2 regions of the Enterococcus montenegrensis genome follow, and region 2 is predicted to be linked to the other one. Evidence: riboswitches for the same ligand, from Rfam matches in the RefSeq annotation. Region 2 holds a riboswitch; the other holds the start of a gene.
What was found. Region 2 has a riboswitch for S-adenosylmethionine ahead of P3T75_RS10485 (hypothetical protein). Riboswitches for the same ligand answer to the same signal wherever they lie in the genome.
Positions count from the first base shown of each region.

Region 1 (9,831 bases), 340 kb from region 2:
ACACATGTTTAGTATTTGAAAGGCGCTTTTGCGTCACTTGAGGATGGACCCGCGGTGCATTAGCTAGTTGGTGAGGTAACGGCTCACCAAGGCCACGATGCATAGCCGACCTGAGAGGGTGATCGGCCACACTGGGACTGAGACACGGCCCAGACTCCTACGGGAGGCAGCAGTAGGGAATCTTCGGCAATGGACGAAAGTCTGACCGAGCAACGCCGCGTGAGTGAAGAAGGTTTTCGGATCGTAAAACTCTGTTGTTAGAGAAGAACAAGGATGAGAGTAAAATGTTCATCCCTTGACGGTATCTAACCAGAAAGCCACGGCTAACTACGTGCCAGCAGCCGCGGTAATACGTAGGTGGCAAGCGTTGTCCGGATTTATTGGGCGTAAAGCGAGCGCAGGCGGTTTCTTAAGTCTGATGTGAAAGCCCCCGGCTCAACCGGGGAGGGTCATTGGAAACTGGGAGACTTGAGTGCAGAAGAGGAGAGTGGAATTCCATGTGTAGCGGTGAAATGCGTAGATATATGGAGGAACACCAGTGGCGAAGGCGGCTCTCTGGTCTGTAACTGACGCTGAGGCTCGAAAGCGTGGGGAGCAAACAGGATTAGATACCCTGGTAGTCCACGCCGTAAACGATGAGTGCTAAGTGTTGGAGGGTTTCCGCCCTTCAGTGCTGCAGCAAACGCATTAAGCACTCCGCCTGGGGAGTACGACCGCAAGGTTGAAACTCAAAGGAATTGACGGGGGCCCGCACAAGCGGTGGAGCATGTGGTTTAATTCGAAGCAACGCGAAGAACCTTACCAGGTCTTGACATCCTTTGACCACTCTAGAGATAGAGCTTCCCCTTCGGGGGCAAAGTGACAGGTGGTGCATGGTTGTCGTCAGCTCGTGTCGTGAGATGTTGGGTTAAGTCCCGCAACGAGCGCAACCCTTATTGTTAGTTGCCATCATTTAGTTGGGCACTCTAGCGAGACTGCCGGTGACAAACCGGAGGAAGGTGGGGATGACGTCAAATCATCATGCCCCTTATGACCTGGGCTACACACGTGCTACAATGGGAAGTACAACGAGTTGCGAAGTCGCGAGGCTAAGCTAATCTCTTAAAGCTTCTCTCAGTTCGGATTGTAGGCTGCAACTCGCCTACATGAAGCCGGAATCGCTAGTAATCGCGGATCAGCACGCCGCGGTGAATACGTTCCCGGGCCTTGTACACACCGCCCGTCACACCACGAGAGTTTGTAACACCCGAAGTCGGTGAGGTAACCTTTATGGAGCCAGCCGCCTAAGGTGGGATAGATGATTGGGGTGAAGTCGTAACAAGGTAGCCGTATCGGAAGGTGCGGCTGGATCACCTCCTTTCTAAGGAATATTACGGAAACTACACAGTTTGTAACTTGTCTTTGTTCAGTTTTGAGAGGTTTACTCTCAATTTAAAAGCACTATGGGGCCTTAGCTCAGCTGGGAGAGCGCCTGCTTTGCACGCAGGAGGTCAGCGGTTCGATCCCGCTAGGCTCCATTGACAACATTGGTTGTCATGGTTTTGTTCATTGAAAACTGGATACTTGAAGAAAAAATCAAAACAAACCGAGAACACCGCGTTGAATGAGTTTTTTAATAAGTTCAATTGCTTATTTTCTTGAGTAAGCTTCTATCGCTAGAAGAACTGCTCAAAACCAGACCGTAAGGTCTTATAAGGTTAAGTGAATAAGGGCGCACGGTGGATGCCTTGGCACTAGGAGCCGATGAAGGACGGGACTAACACCGATATGCTTTGGGGAGCTGTAAGTAAGCTATGATCCAGAGATTTCCGAATGGGGGAACCCAACATCTTTTATAGGATGTTACGTATACGTGAATACATAGCGTATACGAGGTAGACGCAGAGAACTGAAACATCTAAGTACCTGCAGGAAGAGAAAGAAAAATCGATTCCCCAAGTAGCGGCGAGCGAAAAGGGAACAGCCCAAACCAAGATGCTTGCATCTTGGGGTTGTAGGACTCCAATATGGTAGTTCTTTCAGATAGTCGAATGACTTGGAAAAGTCAGTCAAAGAGGGTAAAAACCCCGTAGGCGAAATTTGGAAGGCACCTAGGAGGATCCTGAGTACGGCGGAACACGAGGAATTCCGTCGGAATCCGGGAGGACCATCTCCCAAGGCTAAATACTCCCTAGTGACCGATAGTGAACCAGTACCGTGAGGGAAAGGTGAAAAGCACCCCGGAAGGGGAGTGAAATAGATCCTGAAACCGTGTGCCTACAACAAGTTAGAGCCCGTTAATGGGTGATAGCGTGCCTTTTGTAGAATGAACCGGCGAGTTACGATTGCATGCGAGGTTAAGTTGAAGAGACGGAGCCGTAGCGAAAGCGAGTCTGAATAGGGCGAATGAGTATGTAGTCGTAGACCCGAAACCATGTGATCTACCCATGTCCAGGTTGAAGGTGCGGTAAAACGCACTGGAGGACCGAACCCACGTACGTTGAAAAGTGCGGGGATGAGGTGTGGGTAGCGGAGAAATTCCAAACGAACTTGGAGATAGCTGGTTCTCTCCGAAATAGCTTTAGGGCTAGCGTCGAAGTTAAGAATGATGGAGGTAGAGCACTGTTTGGACTAGGGGCCCATCTCGGGTTACCGAATTCAGATAAACTCCGAATGCCATTCATTTATATTCGGCAGTCAGACTGTGAGTGATAAGATCCATAGTCGAAAGGGAAACAGCCCAGACCACCAGCTAAGGTCCCAAAATGTATGTTAAGTGGAAAAGGATGTGGGGTTGCACAGACAACTAGGATGTTGGCTCAGAAGCAGCCACCATTTAAAGAGTGCGTAATAGCTCACTAGTCGAGTGACCCTGCGCCGAAAATGTACCGGGGCTAAACATACTACCGAAGCTGTGGAGTACACCGAAGGTGTATTGGTAGGAGAGCGTTCTAAGGGCGTTGAAGGTAGATCGTGAGGACTGCTGGAGCGCTTAGAAGTGAGAATGCCGGTATGAGTAGCGAAAGACAGGTGAGAATCCTGTCCACCGAATGACTAAGGTTTCCTGGGGAAGGCTCGTCCGCCCAGGGTTAGTCGGGACCTAAGCCGAGGCCGATAGGCGTAGGCGATGGACAACAGGTTGATATTCCTGTACCCGTTGTATTTGTTTGAGCAATGGAGGGACGCAGGAGGCTAAGAAGTGCAGACTGATGGATATGTCTGTTCAAGCAGTAAGTCTTGAGATGAGTCAAATGCTTATTTCTATAAGGACAAGCTGTGATGAGGAGGGAAATAATAGTACCGAAGCTTCTGATGTCACACTGCCGAGAAAAGCTTCTAGTGAGAAGACAACGGCCCGTACCGCAAACCGACACAGGTAGTCGAGGAGAGAATCCTAAGGTGAGCGAGAGAACTCTCGTTAAGGAACTCGGCAAAATGACCCCGTAACTTCGGGAGAAGGGGTGCTGACCGCAAGGTCAGCCGCAGTGAATAGGCCCAAGCGACTGTTTATCAAAAACACAGGTCTCTGCAAAATCGAAAGATGAAGTATAGGGGCTGACGCCTGCCCGGTGCTGGAAGGTTAAGAGGAGTGCTTAGCGTAAGCGAAGGTACGAATTGAAGCCCCAGTAAACGGCGGCCGTAACTATAACGGTCCTAAGGTAGCGAAATTCCTTGTCGGGTAAGTTCCGACCCGCACGAAAGGCGTAACGATTTGGGCACTGTCTCAACGAGAGACTCGGTGAAATTTTAGTACCTGTGAAGATGCAGGTTACCCGCGACAGGACGGAAAGACCCCATGGAGCTTTACTGTAGTTTGATATTGAGTGTCTGTACCACATGTACAGGATAGGTAGGAGCCGTAGAGATCGGGACGCTAGTTTCGAAGGAGGCAATGGTGGGATACTACCCTTGTGTTATGGCCACTCTAACCCGCACCACTAATCGTGGTGGGAGACAGTGTCAGATGGGCAGTTTGACTGGGGCGGTCGCCTCCTAAAAGGTAACGGAGGCGCCCAAAGGTTCCCTCAGAATGGTTGGAAATCATTCGCAGAGTGTAAAGGCAGAAGGGAGCTTGACTGCGAGACTTACAAGTCGAGCAGGGACGAAAGTCGGGCTTAGTGATCCGGTGGTTCCGCATGGAAGGGCCATCGCTCAACGGATAAAAGCTACCCTGGGGATAACAGGCTTATCTCCCCCAAGAGTCCACATCGACGGGGAGGTTTGGCACCTCGATGTCGGCTCGTCGCATCCTGGGGCTGTAGTCGGTCCCAAGGGTTGGGCTGTTCGCCCATTAAAGCGGCACGCGAGCTGGGTTCAGAACGTCGTGAGACAGTTCGGTCCCTATCCGTCGCGGGCGTTGGAAATTTGAGAGGAGCTGTCCTTAGTACGAGAGGACCGGGATGGACTTACCGCTGGTGTACCAGTTGTCTCGCCAGAGGCATCGCTGGGTAGCTATGTAGGGAAGGGATAAACGCTGAAAGCATCTAAGTGTGAAGCCCACCTCAAGATGAGATTTCCCATTTCTTAAAGAAAGTAAGATCCCTGAGAGAAGATCAGGTAGATAGGTCAGGAGTGGAAGTACAGTGATGTATGGAGCGGACTGATACTAATCGATCGAGGACTTAACCAAAGTAAAAGAAAACTCGGAAGAGTTTTGAAAAACTTCAAGATCCAGTTTTGAGTGAATGAAATTCACTTAATTAAATAGTGTGGTGGCGATAGCGAGAAGGATACACCTGTAACCATGCCGAACACAGAAGTTAAGCTTCTTAGCGCCGATTGTAGTGAAGGGTTTCCCTTTGTGAGAGTAGGACGTCGCCACGCGAACTTATGGGGGTTTAGCTCAGCTGGGAGAGCATCTGCCTTACAAGCAGAGGGTCAGCGGTTCGAACCCGTTAACCCCCATATGAGCCGTTAGCTCAGTTGGTAGAGCATCTGACTTTTAATCAGAGGGTCACAGGTTCGAGCCCTGTACGGCTCATAAGAAATATGCGGGTGTGGCGGAATTGGCAGACGCACCAGATTTAGGATCTGGCGCCTTACGGCGTGGGGGTTCAAGTCCCTTCACCCGCATAAAAGGCCGGCTTAGCTCAGTTGGTAGAGCATCTGATTTGTAATCAGAGGGTCGAGGGTTCAAGTCCTTTAGCCGGCATCAAAACCATGCGGAAATAGCTCAGTGGTAGAGCACCACCTTGCCAAGGTGGGGGTCGCGGGTTCGAACCCCGTTTTCCGCTTTACTTTAAAAAGTAAAAAAGCCGGGGTGGCGGAACTGGCAGACGCACAGGACTTAAAATCCTGCGGTGAGTGATCACCGTACCGGTTCGATTCCGGTCCTCGGCATTAGAAAGATGCGCCCATAGCTCAACTGGATAGAGTGTTTGACTACGGATCAAAAGGTTAGGGGTTCGACTCCTCTTGGGCGCGTAGTAATAATTTAACGGGAAGTAGCTCAGCTTGGTAGAGCACTTGGTTTGGGACCAAGGGGTCGCAGGTTCGAATCCTGTCTTCCCGATTTAAAAGAAACAAGGGGCCTTAGCTCAGCTGGGAGAGCGCCTGCTTTGCACGCAGGAGGTCAGCGGTTCGATCCCGCTAGGCTCCATATCATTTTAATAGTAATAATAAAGTGATTATTCGCGGTGTAGCTCAGCTGGCTAGAGCGTCCGGTTCATACCCGGGAGGTCGGGGGTTCGATCCCCTCCGCCGCGATTTTTTAGAGCCTGGACCTTTAGCTCAGTTGGTTAGAGCAGACGGCTCATAACCGTCCGGTCGTAGGTTCGAGTCCTACAAGGTCCATCCGTGGCATTGTAGATTTGATTTTTTTGGAGGATTACCCAAGTCCGGCTGAAGGGAACGGTCTTGAAAACCGTCAGGCGGGTAAAACCGTGCAAGGGTTCGAATCCCTTATCCTCCTTTGCTACAATTCTATATTTATGTAGAGAGTTAGTAAAACTTATATTATCGCGGGATGGAGCAGTCTGGTAGCTCGTCGGGCTCATAACCCGAAGGTCGTAGGTTCAAATCCTGCTCCCGCAATTTTAAAAACTAAATCCTGGTCCCGTAGTGTAGTGGTTATCACGCCTGCCTGTCACGCAGGAGATCGCGGGTTCGAGTCCCGTCGGGACCGCCATGCGGGTGTAGTTTAGTGGTAAAACCACAGCCTTCCAAGCTGTTGTCGCGAGTTCGATTCTCGTCACCCGCTTTTAGTTTTTAAATATGGGCCTATAGCTCAGCTGGTTAGAGCGCACGCCTGATAAGCGTGAGGTCGATGGTTCGAGTCCATTTAGGCCCATTACAAAATCAAAACATTTTTGGTTTTTGGGGAAGTACTCAAGTGGCTGAAGAGGCGCCCCTGCTAAGGGTGTAGGTCGGGAAACCGGCGCGAGGGTTCAAATCCCTCCTTCTCCGTTCTAGCTGGCCCGTTGGTCAAGTGGTTAAGACACCGCCCTTTCACGGCGGTAACACGGGTTCGAATCCCGTACGGGTCATTTTTTTTTTTTTGGAGGATTACCCAAGTCCGGCTGAAGGGAACGGTCTTGAAAACCGTCAGGCGGGTAAAACCGTGCAAGGGTTCGAATCCCTTATCCTCCTTTGCTACAATTCTATATTTATGTAGAGAGTTAGTAAAACTTATATTATCGCGGGATGGAGCAGTCTGGTAGCTCGTCGGGCTCATAACCCGAAGGTCGTAGGTTCAAATCCTGCTCCCGCAATTATAAAACTAAACCCTGGTCCCGTAGTGTAGTGGTTATCACGCCTGCCTGTCACGCAGGAGATCGCGGGTTCGAGTCCCGTCGGGACCGTTTTGGCTCGGTAGCTCAGTTGGTAGAGCAATGGATTGAAGCTCCATGTGTCGGCAGTTCGATTCTGTCCCGCGCCATCTCTTTTTTAATGTATTTCATTGAAAAAGTTGTTTAGTTTTATATGGGCCTATAGCTCAGCTGGTTAGAGCGCACGCCTGATAAGCGTGAGGTCGATGGTTCGAGTCCATTTAGGCCCATTAATGATTGGTCCGTTGGTCAAGCGGTTAAGACACCGCCCTTTCACGGCGGTAACACGGGTTCGAATCCCGTACGGATCATGAGAAGATACGTCGTGTATCTTCTTTTTTTTGTTTTATTAGGAAATATAATAAAATAAGCGAGCTTTATCTGATTAAATCTGCTATACTACAAACGTTGCAAGTTCCCGAGAGGATTCGCACTGCGAAGATGCCTTGTAACCGAATATTATTAGGGGGAATCATCATGACAGAAAGACATTTATTTACTTCAGAATCTGTTTCTGAAGGACATCCAGATAAGGTGGCTGATCAAATCAGTGATGCAATCTTGGATGCAATTTTAGCGAAGGATCCAACTGCTCGTGTAGCATGTGAAACTTCAGTAACAACGGGTTTAGTTTTAGTGTTTGGTGAAATTTCGACATCGGCTTATGTAGATATTCAAAAAATCGTTCGAAATACGATTAAAGATATCGGCTATACGCGCGCTAAATTTGGCTTTGATGGGGATACAGTTGCTGTTTTAGTAGCAATTGATGAACAATCACCTGATATTGCACAAGGCGTAGATGCCGCTTTGGAAAGTCGCGATAATAAAGATGCGATGATTGATGAGATTGGAGCAGGCGACCAAGGTTTAATGTTTGGTTTTGCTTGTGATGAAACACCAGAATTAATGCCATTGCCAATTTCATTAAGTCATAAATTAGTTCGTCGTTTAGCAGAGCTACGTAAAAATGGTGAACTTAAATATTTACGTCCTGATGCAAAGTCGCAAGTGACGGTAGAATATGATGAAGCTGGTAAAGCTAAACGAATCGATACAGTCGTAATTAGCACACAGCACGATGATGCTGCTGACAACGCGACAATCCGTAAAGATGTGATTAAAAAAGTTATTGAACCAGTTATCCCAAGTGAATTATTAGATGAAGATACAAAATACTTTATCAATCCTACAGGACGCTTTGTAATTGGTGGGCCACAAGGAGATGCCGGGTTAACAGGTCGTAAAATTATTGTAGATACTTACGGGGGATATGCCCGTCATGGTGGCGGTGCTTTTTCTGGTAAAGATGCTACTAAAGTTGACCGTTCGGCTAGTTATGCTGCTCGTTATATTGCAAAAAATATTGTGGCGGCTAAACTTGCTAGCAAAGTTGAAGTACAATTGGCTTACGCAATCGGTGTAGCACAACCTGTTTCGATTTCAATTAATACTTTTGGAACTGGTACTGTCAGTGATGAAAAATTAATTGAAGCAATTCGTGAAAACTTTGATTTACGTCCAGCTGGCATTATTGAGATGTTGGACTTGCGTCGTCCGATTTATCGTCAGACAGCAGCTTATGGCCATTTTGGTCGGACTGATGTTGATTTACCATGGGAACACACGGATAAAGTAGACGCATTGCTAGCTAGTGTGAACGCATAATACTGATTGTTTACTTGATTTTTTTGGCCGCTATTGCTTAGGTGATAGCGGCTTTTCTTTGAGGAAAATAGCTTTTAAAAAAGAGATACGAAAATTTAAATGCAATTTTTTGCTAGTTGTTGTAAAAAGAGAGTTTAAGTTTAGTTGAGGAGGTTAAAAATGAAAAAAGAAACAAATGTTACGCTAGTTACGGTTGCTGTTTTTGTGGCAACATTTATGACAGCGGTGGAAGGAACAATCGTAACGACGGCTATGCCAACAATCGTCGGCTCATTACACGGCATTGAAATTATGAACTGGGTCTTTTCAATCTATTTATTAACCAATGCCATGTTAACACCGATTTATGGGAAATTAGCTGATAAAATCGGTCGTAAACCAATTTTCATTTTAGGAACCGTACTATTTATTATTGGTTCGGCGCTTTGTGGTCTATCTAATACTATGCTGACGTTGATTATTTCCAGAGCCATTCAAGGAATGGGAGCTGGCGCGATGATGCCAGTAGCATTGACGATTATTGGTGATTTGTATGATAAAGAAAAACGTGCGAAGGTGCTGGGGTTAAACAGTACTGCCTGGGGAATTGCCTCGGTAGTCGGTCCATTAGCTGGTGGCATTATCGTAGATACCATCGGTTGGCACTGGATTTTCTTTATTAATGTACCAATTGGAATTATTTTGATTATTTTAATTTGGCTTTATTTGGTAGAAGAAAAAGTAAGGTATCAGCAAAAGAAGATGGATATTTTTGGTAGTCTATCTTTAATGGGTCTGTTATTAGCACTATTGTTAGCTTTCCAGTTTTTAGGTGATGAAGGTTTATCTGTTAAAGTTATTGTTTTAGCAATTGTAGCAGTTGCAGCAGGGATTTTGTTTGTTTATGCAGAAAAGCGCGCAGAAGATCCCGTTATCTCGTTACACTTATTCACACAGCCTTTATTTGTGGTGGTGAACTTAGTAGCAGCGCTAGCTAGTGGCTTTTTAATTGGGGTAGATGTTTATATTCCGATGTGGATGCAAGGTGTGCTGGGACTTTCGGCTGGAATTGGCGGACTTGTTTTGGCACCATTGTCGTTATTGTGGTTAGTGGGTTCGTTTTTGGCAGGACGTTGGATGGCAACGATTGCGGTTAAACGGGTGTTGCTTCGAGGAATAATCATAACGCTTTTTGGGGCGGTTTGTTTGGTCGTGGTGCCCCAACACACAAATTGGCTTTGGTTTTTTGCTATCTCAACCATTCTCGGTATTGGTTTGGGGGCGGTGACGGTGACCTGTACGGTTAGTGCGCAAAGTAGCGTTTTGCCGGAACAGATGGGGGTAGCCACTTCTTTTAATACGTTAGCGCGGACGATTGGCCAAACGATTATGGTCTCTGTTTTTGGTATCTTATTAAATGGGATTACTGCAGCTAAGT
Region 1 is NZ_CP120467.1:2,513,577-2,523,407, reverse strand. It holds rRNA gene P3T75_RS12215 (16S ribosomal RNA) at 1-1,360, shown strand, start outside; tRNA gene P3T75_RS12210 (tRNA-Ala) at 1,445-1,517, shown strand; rRNA gene P3T75_RS12205 (23S ribosomal RNA) at 1,696-4,609, shown strand; rRNA gene rrf (5S ribosomal RNA) at 4,688-4,803, shown strand; tRNA gene P3T75_RS12195 (tRNA-Val) at 4,812-4,884, shown strand; tRNA gene P3T75_RS12190 (tRNA-Lys) at 4,888-4,960, shown strand; tRNA gene P3T75_RS12185 (tRNA-Leu) at 4,971-5,052, shown strand; tRNA gene P3T75_RS12180 (tRNA-Thr) at 5,059-5,131, shown strand; tRNA gene P3T75_RS12175 (tRNA-Gly) at 5,142-5,213, shown strand; tRNA gene P3T75_RS12170 (tRNA-Leu) at 5,234-5,319, shown strand; tRNA gene P3T75_RS12165 (tRNA-Arg) at 5,330-5,403, shown strand; tRNA gene P3T75_RS12160 (tRNA-Pro) at 5,418-5,491, shown strand; tRNA gene P3T75_RS12155 (tRNA-Ala) at 5,506-5,578, shown strand; tRNA gene P3T75_RS12150 (tRNA-Met) at 5,612-5,685, shown strand; tRNA gene P3T75_RS12145 (tRNA-Ile) at 5,699-5,772, shown strand; tRNA gene P3T75_RS12140 (tRNA-Ser) at 5,801-5,890, shown strand; tRNA gene P3T75_RS12135 (tRNA-Met) at 5,939-6,012, shown strand; tRNA gene P3T75_RS12130 (tRNA-Asp) at 6,031-6,106, shown strand; tRNA gene P3T75_RS12125 (tRNA-Gly) at 6,108-6,178, shown strand; tRNA gene P3T75_RS12120 (tRNA-Ile) at 6,195-6,268, shown strand; tRNA gene P3T75_RS12115 (tRNA-Ser) at 6,297-6,384, shown strand; tRNA gene P3T75_RS12110 (tRNA-Glu) at 6,393-6,464, shown strand; tRNA gene P3T75_RS12105 (tRNA-Ser) at 6,478-6,567, shown strand; tRNA gene P3T75_RS12100 (tRNA-Met) at 6,616-6,689, shown strand; tRNA gene P3T75_RS12095 (tRNA-Asp) at 6,707-6,779, shown strand; tRNA gene P3T75_RS12090 (tRNA-Phe) at 6,784-6,856, shown strand; tRNA gene P3T75_RS12085 (tRNA-Ile) at 6,903-6,976, shown strand; tRNA gene P3T75_RS12080 (tRNA-Glu) at 6,986-7,057, shown strand; SMK box riboswitch at 7,150-7,226, shown strand; gene metK (methionine adenosyltransferase) at 7,224-8,414, shown strand; gene P3T75_RS12070 (MDR family MFS transporter) at 8,574-9,831, shown strand, end outside.
Region 1: another riboswitch for S-adenosylmethionine. It lies ahead of metK (methionine adenosyltransferase); the one in region 2 lies ahead of P3T75_RS10485 (hypothetical protein).

Region 2 (9,831 bases):
TTCCTCGTTTTGTCACAATATCTTGTTTAATTTTTGTCGGTAAAAATCCTTCTGTGAGAAAAAGCCTACGTTGGCATTATGAACGAGGGATTATCCCAATTCCCAAAGCAAGTTCATTAATTCATCAACGATTAAATCTTGATATTTTTGATTTTGCTTTAATGCCAAATGAGATCGCGGCAATTACAGCTTTAAATAAGCCCGACGGTCGGATTAACGACCAAGATCCTAACGAATACGAAGAGTTTGAATAAAATATAAAACACCTGCTGATATTTATGCTTAAATGTAGCGACCGCTAAAGATTAGATCTTAGTCTAACTTTTGAGGTAGCTACAAAAAACATAAACTTCAAGCAGGTGTTTTCTTTATTTAACTAGCCCTAACATCTCACATGCATGCCAAATCCCGTCATCTCCGACTCTTTTGGTTACAAACTTCGCTTTTGCTTTTAGCGCTTGGCAGGCATTGCCCATCGCGACCGGATAACCGACAGCATCAAACATCGCCAAATCATTTTCCTCATCACCAAAAGCTAAAGCTTCTTCTGGTTGAATGTTTAATTTTTCCAATATTTCATGTACACCCGTTGCCTTTGAAACTTGAGCTAAGTGAACATCCATTACGACTGGTGCCACTTTTTCAGCTATCAGTAAATTATTTTCCACTTGGATATAGTTACGATCTTCCATGCGGACAATTAACTGAATAACATCTTGCGGTAATTCTTGAATATCTTTAACATATTCAATATATTTTGCAGCAGCATCTTCTGTCGCAACTTCCATACTTGTTGCTAAAAAACGTTCCGGTGTTTCAATAATGTAACGAATTTTCTGCCGATCAAATTCCGCCATCGTCGCTTTCAATGTTTGCTGATCGATTGGATGAAGCACTAGCTCTGCTCCTTTATACAAAACCTGTGTACCATTAGAAGCAACTAAACTTTCTACCCCCAACTCTGCTGCAAATTCCCGCAGCATCAAATGATTTCGACCTGACGCAATGACAGGCTCAATCCCATTTTGCTTTAGTTGCCGTAATGCTTCTTTAGCTGATGCTGGAATTCTTTGCAAAATTCCCATCTCATGGGGCAATTCGTTGTCAGCTAATGTTCCATCAATATCAAAAAATGCAATTTTAAATTGTGTCATAGTAAACCTCTTTCTACTTTCTCTTAGCTCAATTTTATCAGTTAATGAAAGAGATTACATCGGGAAATAGAAAATAAACTTAAGAACAAAGAGTGTTCCTAAGTTTATTTTTTTACTGCTTAGCTGAGCCATTTCCATGCCCTGGCGTATAATTTGCTGCTTCAGCTTCTGTAATTAGACGAAAATTACCAGGATTTTTTACTTGCCCGTAAGTTTTGCTACTTTCTACCTTTAAGAACTTATAACCTGGTGGTGCCTGATGCCAACCACCAGCGCTTGGAATTGGGGCCGGTATTTCATTATTTGCTGCGGCGTTTTCCCCTTTTTGTGCCTGTGCTGCTTTTTGTTGCTCTGCTTTTTCTTGTGCTTCTTTACGTTTCGCAGCTTTCTTTCTAGCAGCTTCTTCTGCTTGGCGCTTTGCTTCTATTTTGCGCTCATTGCTTACTTTATACGAACTATCATAATTTGTTTTTAAGGCTGTATAGTTACTGGATAAATCCCCCGGTTGGTAATTTTTTAGGCCCAGTGCGTCATTTAGCGCTGTCCTGACTTGGTTTAATTCTGTTTTTTCAGTGGGATTTAAGTTTCCTTTAGCTAATAATTCATTTGCAGCTTGAATTAACTTACGTGCGACTTCTTCATTTTCACTAAAATCTTGTTCGGTATCTTTTGCCCTGTCTTGTAATGTAAAAAGTAGGCTATTAGAAGCTTCGCGCCGACTTTGCAGCGTTATTAGATCATCAGCATCTTTAAAATATTTTTCGTTTTCTTTTTGTAGTTTTCCTAATTCATTTTTATCTGTTTTAGCTAAAAATTTATTTTTTTGTAGTGCCACAGCTGCTTGATTATCAGCTTTTAGATTCGCAACGAAATTTTTCATTTCAGTTTGGTTATCTGACATTTTTTCTGCTAGTGCTGCTGTTTTTTTAGCCAGTTGCCGCACTGGTTTTACTTTTTGTGGTGCGGTAATTTCAGCAAGCTCTGTTGCCAGAACTTCAACTTGCTGCTCATCTGCTTTCTCAATGAAAACTTCCTGACTTTTTTTCGTTAACATATCTAATTCGTCAATTATCTTGTTATATTCGTGAGCTGCTGTTTTGGCTTCATTTATTTCTAGTCTACTATTAATTTTTGCGAGTAATTTTTTTTGTTGCTTAATTTTATCTTGTAGTGAATCACGATTTTCTTTAGTTTTGGCTTCATCAAAAGCGACCACTGTTTGTTTTAATTCGTTTTTATCTTGTGGCGTAATAAATTCTGAAGCAATCGCTTTTTGTACTTTTTGTTCTTGTTTAGCCTGTGTATCATAAACTTCTTGGTAAGCGCTGGCATTCATCCCCGTTGCGACAAAGCCGGCACTCATAAATGCCAGTACTACTCCGATAACATCGCGTTTTAACTTCATATGTATTTCCCCTTTTTACACCAAGTCTTGTTTGCGGTTTTCAATCGAATTTCGATACCATTGCAAGGAAATCTCGATATCTTCTTTTAGTTGTTGGTCGTAGGCAATGTAATTATAGTAAGCGGTAATTTCGCCAATAATCTCATTCAAATCAGCAATTGCTTGCGCATCATCTGTAGTATTTTTATTTTTTAACCTAGCAAATAGTTGGCCCGCTTCGTAATCAAAGTAATGCTTTAATTGATAATCAACAAAGAAAACCAGCACGTCATTTTGTAAAATTTCAGGCTGATAATTTTGCAAGAATTCGATCAATTGATGATAATATTCACTTTCTGGCTTCATTTTCTTCATTTGGAATAAAACAATCCCCATTGCAATTACGTACCAGATAAACGGACTAATTCGAAATATATCCAGTGCTGCAATAAAACTTGCCACGCCTAATAAAAGCGCAGATAAAAGAATAAGTTTTGTTAAATAGCGTTTTTTATTCTTATATAGCGATAAAATATAATAGTACTCGCTCATTTTTTACTCCTCCAATTCACTTTATTTTTTTATTTAATTTCATTGTAGCTTATCCTTTAAAATAAAAGCAAAAAATAAAATAATTATTTAATAATTGAATTTGAACTGTCTATTTTAACAACAAAAAAACTCAAACACGCAAGCTCTTCTTACTGCTCCTGAATCAAGCATAAAAATAGCGCTGTGTTTGAGTTTATTTCAACTTTATGATCTTACTTTTACTAGATATATTGCACAATTGTCATTAAAATTGGGACAACGACAACAAATAAGATGGTACTGGTAGTGACTAGATTTGTGGCGTATTTAACATCTCCATGGGCATCTGCTGCCAAAATTGGCAAGACCGCTAACATTGGTGTTGCCGATTGAACGACTAGTGTTTGTTTCAGCAAGCTGACCAAGTGAATGCCAAACATAGAAGACCCCAAACTGATTAATCCAATTAAAATAATCGGTGACAAAACAAAGCGACCAATTAAAGCAACCACGGTATCGCGGTCAAAGCGGATACTTTTTAATCCAGCATCATATAAGACAATCCCAATATAAAGTAGCGACAATGGTGTCACGATACCTCCAATGTAACCAAGCGTTGCATTTATAAAATTTGGTACTGGAATGCTAAAGATCAAAAAGATTAATGCCACAATAAAGCCCAATAAAGGTGGTGGCAGTAACTTTTTCCAATTCAATTTTGCTTTACTACTACCTTTTTCCTTCGTTGGATCATCATTGGAAATTAAGAACACACCAAAGGCCCAAGTCGACACCGTATTGGTAACATAATAAACCAAAAAGTAAGGCAAAGCTTTTTCCCCAAAAAGGGCGATGTTTAATGGTAAGCCAATAAATATCGTGTTGGCATTTACCACTGCATTCATAAAAATCCCTCGTCGTCCCGGACGGATCTTCATAATTTTAACTAACAGATACGCGATAAGATAGCCAATTACAACTCCTAAGAGGGGAAATAATAAACTCCCTGACAAAGAAATCAAACTGTCTTTAGTTAAATACTTTAAAACCGAGACAAAAATTGAAGCAGGCAGGGCTACTTTTGTAATTAGTCCTGAAATATTTTTGCCAAAATTCTCGTCAAACCAACCTTGTCTTTTCAAAATATAGCCCAAAGCAATCATCAAAATAATGCTAATGACACTTTGAATAGATTGGAAGAAAACCACAATAAACCCTTCTCTCTTTTAATATTCAGGAATCCATTTTGTTGCTTTAACAGCAGTTTTAATGTCGCTGATTTCTTCTTTATTTAGTTTTTGATCTAAAACACTTTGACCAACTACTTCGGCGATTTTTTCAGAAAATGCTGCTAATTTTGCTACTAGTGGTAAAACAGGTGCGCCAGGTTGTGTCGTATCTACGATTCCGCCTAAAGCATGACTTGCTTGGGATAACATTTCTCCATTTACACGACTGGCGGTAGAGGCGATGATCCCCAAACCAAGACCTGGATACATTAGTGCATTGTTGGCTTGACCAATTTGATAAGTAACACCATTATATTCCACGTCTTTTGCTGGAATACCAGTTCCAATCAAGGCTTTCCCATCCGTCCATTTAATCAAGTCTGCTGCAGTTGCTTCAGCTAATTTTGTTGGATTTGATAATGGAAAAATAACTGGACGTTTGGTGTGAGCAGCCATTTCTTTCACAATACTTTCGGTAAAAGCACCTGGTTGTGTGGAAGTTCCAATCATGACCGTAGGGTGAATAGCCTTCACCACATTTTCTAAATTGGTTAAATCCAAATCAGTAGAAAATTCACTCCGTTTACGGGCAAAAGCTTTTTGTCCATTGGTTAAATCAGCTGTATCTTCAAATAATAGACCTTGTTTATCCACCAAATAAAAACGGGCACGCGCTTGTTCTTCACTTAAACCTGCCCGCATTAGCTCATCTAACAATTGGTTGGCAATTCCAACACCGGCCGTACCAGCACCAAAGGTTAGAAAAATTTGATCGCTTAATTTTTCTTGGGAAATATTCATTGCTCCTAAAACACCTGCCAAAACCACAATACCAGTACCTTGAATATCATCGTTAAAGGTTGTGATTTTATCTTGGTATTTTTCTAAAATTGTGGCAGCATTGCTACGGCCAAAATCTTCCCAGTGTAACAATAGTTCTGGAAATAATTTTGTAGCGGCCTGAACAAATTTATCAACAAAATCCATATATTTTTCACCATAAATCCGTTGGTGTTTATTGCCAAGATACAAAGGATCGTTTAACAATTTTTCATTATTTGTTCCCGCATCTAACGAAACAGGTAATACTTGGCTTGGATCAATTCCTGCAGCGGCGGTGTAAACCATTAATTTACCAATGGCGATATCCACACCATTGACACCCCAATCTCCCATGCCCAAAATACCTTCTGCATCCGTTACAACGATTAAGCGAATATCGCGGCCTGCAGCTGCATTTTTTAAACTTGCTTCGATATCTTCTGGTGCATCAATCGATAAAAAAGCTGCATCTTGAGGTTCAACGAATAATTCATTGTATTGTTCAATTGAATCTGCCACCGTTGGATCGTAAACAATTGGCATAAATTCCACGATATGTTGTCCCATCAATTTGTAAAACAATGTGCGGTTCGTATTAAAAATGTTCATTAGAAAAATCCGTTTTTCCAAATCACTAGGTTTACTTAAATATTGTGCATAGGTTTGAACTGCTTGCTCTTCTAGCGTTTGAATACGACTTGGCAGCATCCCAGTTAAACCTAATTTTTCACGTTCAACTTTAGTAAAAGCTGTTCCTTTGTTTAAAAATGGATTGTTTAAAATTTCCATACCTTTCATTTTGAAAGCCTCCTCTTAATTTTGCGGTTATCCCTCGTTGACAATGACAAGGTTAATCCTTATTCCTTGCTATAGTCAAAAGCTGCAGTTATGATAAATTTAATTTATATGATAAGACTACCAAGAACTATTCATTCCAAGCAAATAGGAGGCTTTATCATGAATATTCGTGACTTAGAATACTTTCAACGCCTAGCTTTAGAAAAAAATTATTCTAAAGTAGCCGACTTTTACCACGTTAGCCAACCAACGATTACTTATGCCGTTAAACGCTTAGAAACTGAGCTAAATGTCAGTTTGGTCAATCGTAATCAGGCTCACAAAAATATCACCTTGACCCCAGCCGGTCGCCAATTTTTATTACATGCAAATAGTATTTTGCGGGAGTTGCGAATTGCCAAACAAGAGATGACACATTTCACGGCAAAAAAATTGCCTTTGGGATTGCCACCGATTATCGGCAATTATTATTTTCCAAAATTATCTCCGAAACTTTTACAAGCAGATATCCTTCCCCATCTCATTATTCAACGAGAAGGTTCTGAAAACTTATTGCGCCAAATCAAATTAGGCCGTCTGGATGTTGGCTTAATCGGCTCTTTAGATGCCATTCATGAAGATTCTTTAAATACCGAAATCTTAACTAAGAAAAAATTCAAGATTGTGGCTGCACCAACACACCCCCTAGCTACAAAAAAAACAGTAGCTTTCGCTGACTTAGGGGACGAAAAATTTTTATTACTAAGTGAACAATATGTACACCACCATGCCTTTGCTCGCTTAAGCCAAAGTGGCAATACAGATCCAAAAATTATTTATCAAAGTGATGATTTGGATATCTTAAAAGGTATGATTAAGTCTGGTATGGGAATCGGCTTTTTAGCTGAACTTGCCGTTAGTCCTGATGATAACTTAGTAACGATTGACTTATCGGATTTAACACAGCCGCAATTTCTGATTTCTCTCATCCATCGCAACAGCAGTATCGTAACACCAATTATGGAGGAATTATTGGCATTAATTCGACAAGTTGTCACTGAAGATGAAAATAAAAAAGTTCAAAAAGACTAAATTCCATGTCTTTTTGAACTTTTTTGATAGATTGGTTTATTTTCTAGGTCTAAAGGGAATTACATTATCCGGCAAATGCTCTGGCGGAATTGGCGTTCTGTTATTACTCGAGAGAAAATTGTTAGCACTTTTCTCCGGTTGAAGTAGCCTCGCCTTCATTTGTTCAAGTTCTCGTTTTCCTTCTTCTTTTTCTTCTGCCATTTGTTCTTTAATCGCAACTATATCAGCGGGATCAATCGTTAAATGCTGATACTTTTCCTTAAGGTGATGAAAAGCCATGGCTTCAGCAAAACACTTCGGACCACCACGTGCGACAATTTTCAAATACGTTGCATACTGTCCTGTAAATCTTTTTTTCATCTTAAATTCCTCCTATCTTTCCTTTGGGCAGGATGGAGCACCTTGCTTTTAGCAGGTTGCTGAAGCGTCATAGAGCCTGTTCTCTCAGCTTCTCGTGATAGATGAGTTCAGTATAACATGAATTTTTTAAATTTTTTTTAACAATATTCGTTTGCATACTTAACTAAATATCTTAGCTAATTCGTCAATTTTTTCATGCTTAAGCAGATTAGTGTAATTGGTTAATCCCGCTACCTTTTTTATAATAAGTCTACTAAAAAAAGGACATTGTTTCGGATCATAAATACCACCCACAAATGTTTTTATAGTGGCGTGTTGTAATAATTCTGCAGGAAAATTTTGCTCAAAAACTTCTGTCGCCTTTTCTGGCTGTAGCCCACAAAGAAATAATCCCAGTCTATATTGTTTCAATTCTTCTTGATAGGTTGTCATAAAAGTTTTCATTTCTTTACTAATCATGCCGGCAGTTACAGGCGAGCCGATAATGATTGTCTGATACATTTTCAATTCATTGAAATCAGTTCCTTTTAAAGGGAGTGCAACAGCATCAGGAATCTTTGCAGCAAGTTGAGTGGCAACTTGTTTTGTCGTCCCCTGTTTTGTCGTGTAAACAATTGCAGTCTTCATATTTTCTCTCTATTCATCAGTATTTTGTACTGTTTTATTATACCAAATAATTTTGTAGACTTATTTTCTGAACTTTCGTGATTATTTTATTCTAGTCATCACTTTCCTGATTAACTATACTAACGCTAAATTTTGTTTCGTGTTTTATAAATCATTTTAGAAAAATTGATTTAAACGATCCTTGTCATAAAAAAACGTCCCACACTTAAACAATTAAGTTAAGTGTGGGGCGTCATTGTATTTCTAAATAAATTTTAATCTAGCCTGCCAACTCTTCAAATTGAGAATTGTAAAGTTGTGCGTAGTAGCCACCTTTAGCTAATAATTCTTCGTGGGTACCTTGTTCTTTGATATCCCCATCTTGCATGTAAAGAATTTTATCGGCATCTTTAATTGTCGATAAGCGGTGGGCGATAACAAAGGAAGTTCGTCCGGCCATTAAATTGTTCATAGCATTTTGAATTAAGACTTCTGTCCGTGTATCAACAGAAGATGTCGCTTCATCTAAAATCAAAATTGGTTTATCGGCTAAGATTGCTCGGGCAATGGTTAACAATTGTTTTTGTCCTTGGGAGATGTTAGAAGATTCTTCGTTTAACTCCATGTTGTAGCCACCAGGCAATGTTTCAATAAAGTGATGAACATGGGCTGCTTTTGCTGCTGCGTAAACTTCTTCATCTGTTGCATCTAAGTTCCCATAACGTAAGTTGTCCATAATGGTTCCTTTAAACAACCACGTATCTTGTAGGACCATCCCGATATTTTCCCGTAAGTCGGCACGATTGAAATCGCGAATATCATGCCCATCAATTTTAATGGCGCCTGAGTTTACATCGTAAAAACGCATCAACAATTTGACCATTGTTGTTTTACCAGCACCAGTTGGTCCAACGATGGCAACAGTTTGCCCAGGATCAACATGACTGCTGAAATCGTTAATGATGATTTTATCTGGTGTGTAACCAAAGTGTACATGTTCAAAGTCCACTTCACCTTTAACTTTACCGATCTTCACTGGATTTTCGACTGTTTGTGCTTCTTCTTCTTCACCTAAGAATTCAAAAACACGTTCAGCTGCGGCTGCCATAGATTGCAGCATATTCGAAACTTGTGCCAATTGGGCAATAGGTTGTGTCAAGTTACGAACGTATTGGATAAACGCTTGAATATCCCCAACGGTAATTGTACCGTTATACGCCAAGATACCCCCGATAATCGCGACTGCAACATAACCTAAGTTACCAACAAAGTTCATAATCGGTTGCATCAAACCTGAAAGAAATTGTGATTTCCAAGCAGATTTAAAAAGAATGTCATTTTGTTCTTTGAATTCATTCAACGCATTTTCTTCATCGTTAAATAGATGAACAATATTGTAACCACCGACAGTTTCTTCTACTTGACCATTAATTTTACCTAAATATTTTTGTTGCGTAGCAAAATATTTTTGTGAGTATTTTACGACAACCATAATTAGGAGTAACGAAATGGGTACGATCAAAATAGAGATACCAGTCATTTTAACAGAGATCGATAACATCATGATGATTACACCAATAATAGTAAAAGTTGACGTAATCAACTGCGTAACCGATTGGTTTAAAGATTGTCCCAGCGTATCCACATCATTTGTGATACGGGATAAAACTTCACCAGTTGTCCGGCTTTCAAAGTAATTCATTGGCATCCGGTTGATTTTCTCAGAAATTTCTTTACGCATACGATAGGTAACTTTTTGCGTGACCGTGGACATAATCCAACCTTGCATCACACCAAATAGTGCAGCTACTAAGTACAAACCTAACATGAAGAGTAAAATTTGACCGATTTTATCAAAGTTGATGCCGCCGGTACC
Region 2 is NZ_CP120467.1:2,173,368-2,183,198, forward strand. It holds partial or broken gene P3T75_RS10450 (aldo/keto reductase) at 66-254, shown strand; gene P3T75_RS10455 (Cof-type HAD-IIB family hydrolase) at 369-1,154, opposite strand; gene P3T75_RS10460 (hypothetical protein) at 1,267-2,559, opposite strand; gene P3T75_RS10465 (hypothetical protein) at 2,575-3,090, opposite strand; gene P3T75_RS10470 (AEC family transporter) at 3,312-4,277, opposite strand; gene P3T75_RS10475 (malolactic enzyme) at 4,296-5,918, opposite strand; gene P3T75_RS10480 (LysR family transcriptional regulator) at 6,078-6,989, shown strand; gene P3T75_RS10485 (hypothetical protein) at 7,026-7,349, opposite strand; SAM riboswitch class I at 7,359-7,453, opposite strand; gene P3T75_RS10490 (flavodoxin domain-containing protein) at 7,509-7,976, opposite strand; gene P3T75_RS10495 (ABC transporter ATP-binding protein) at 8,236-9,831, opposite strand, start outside.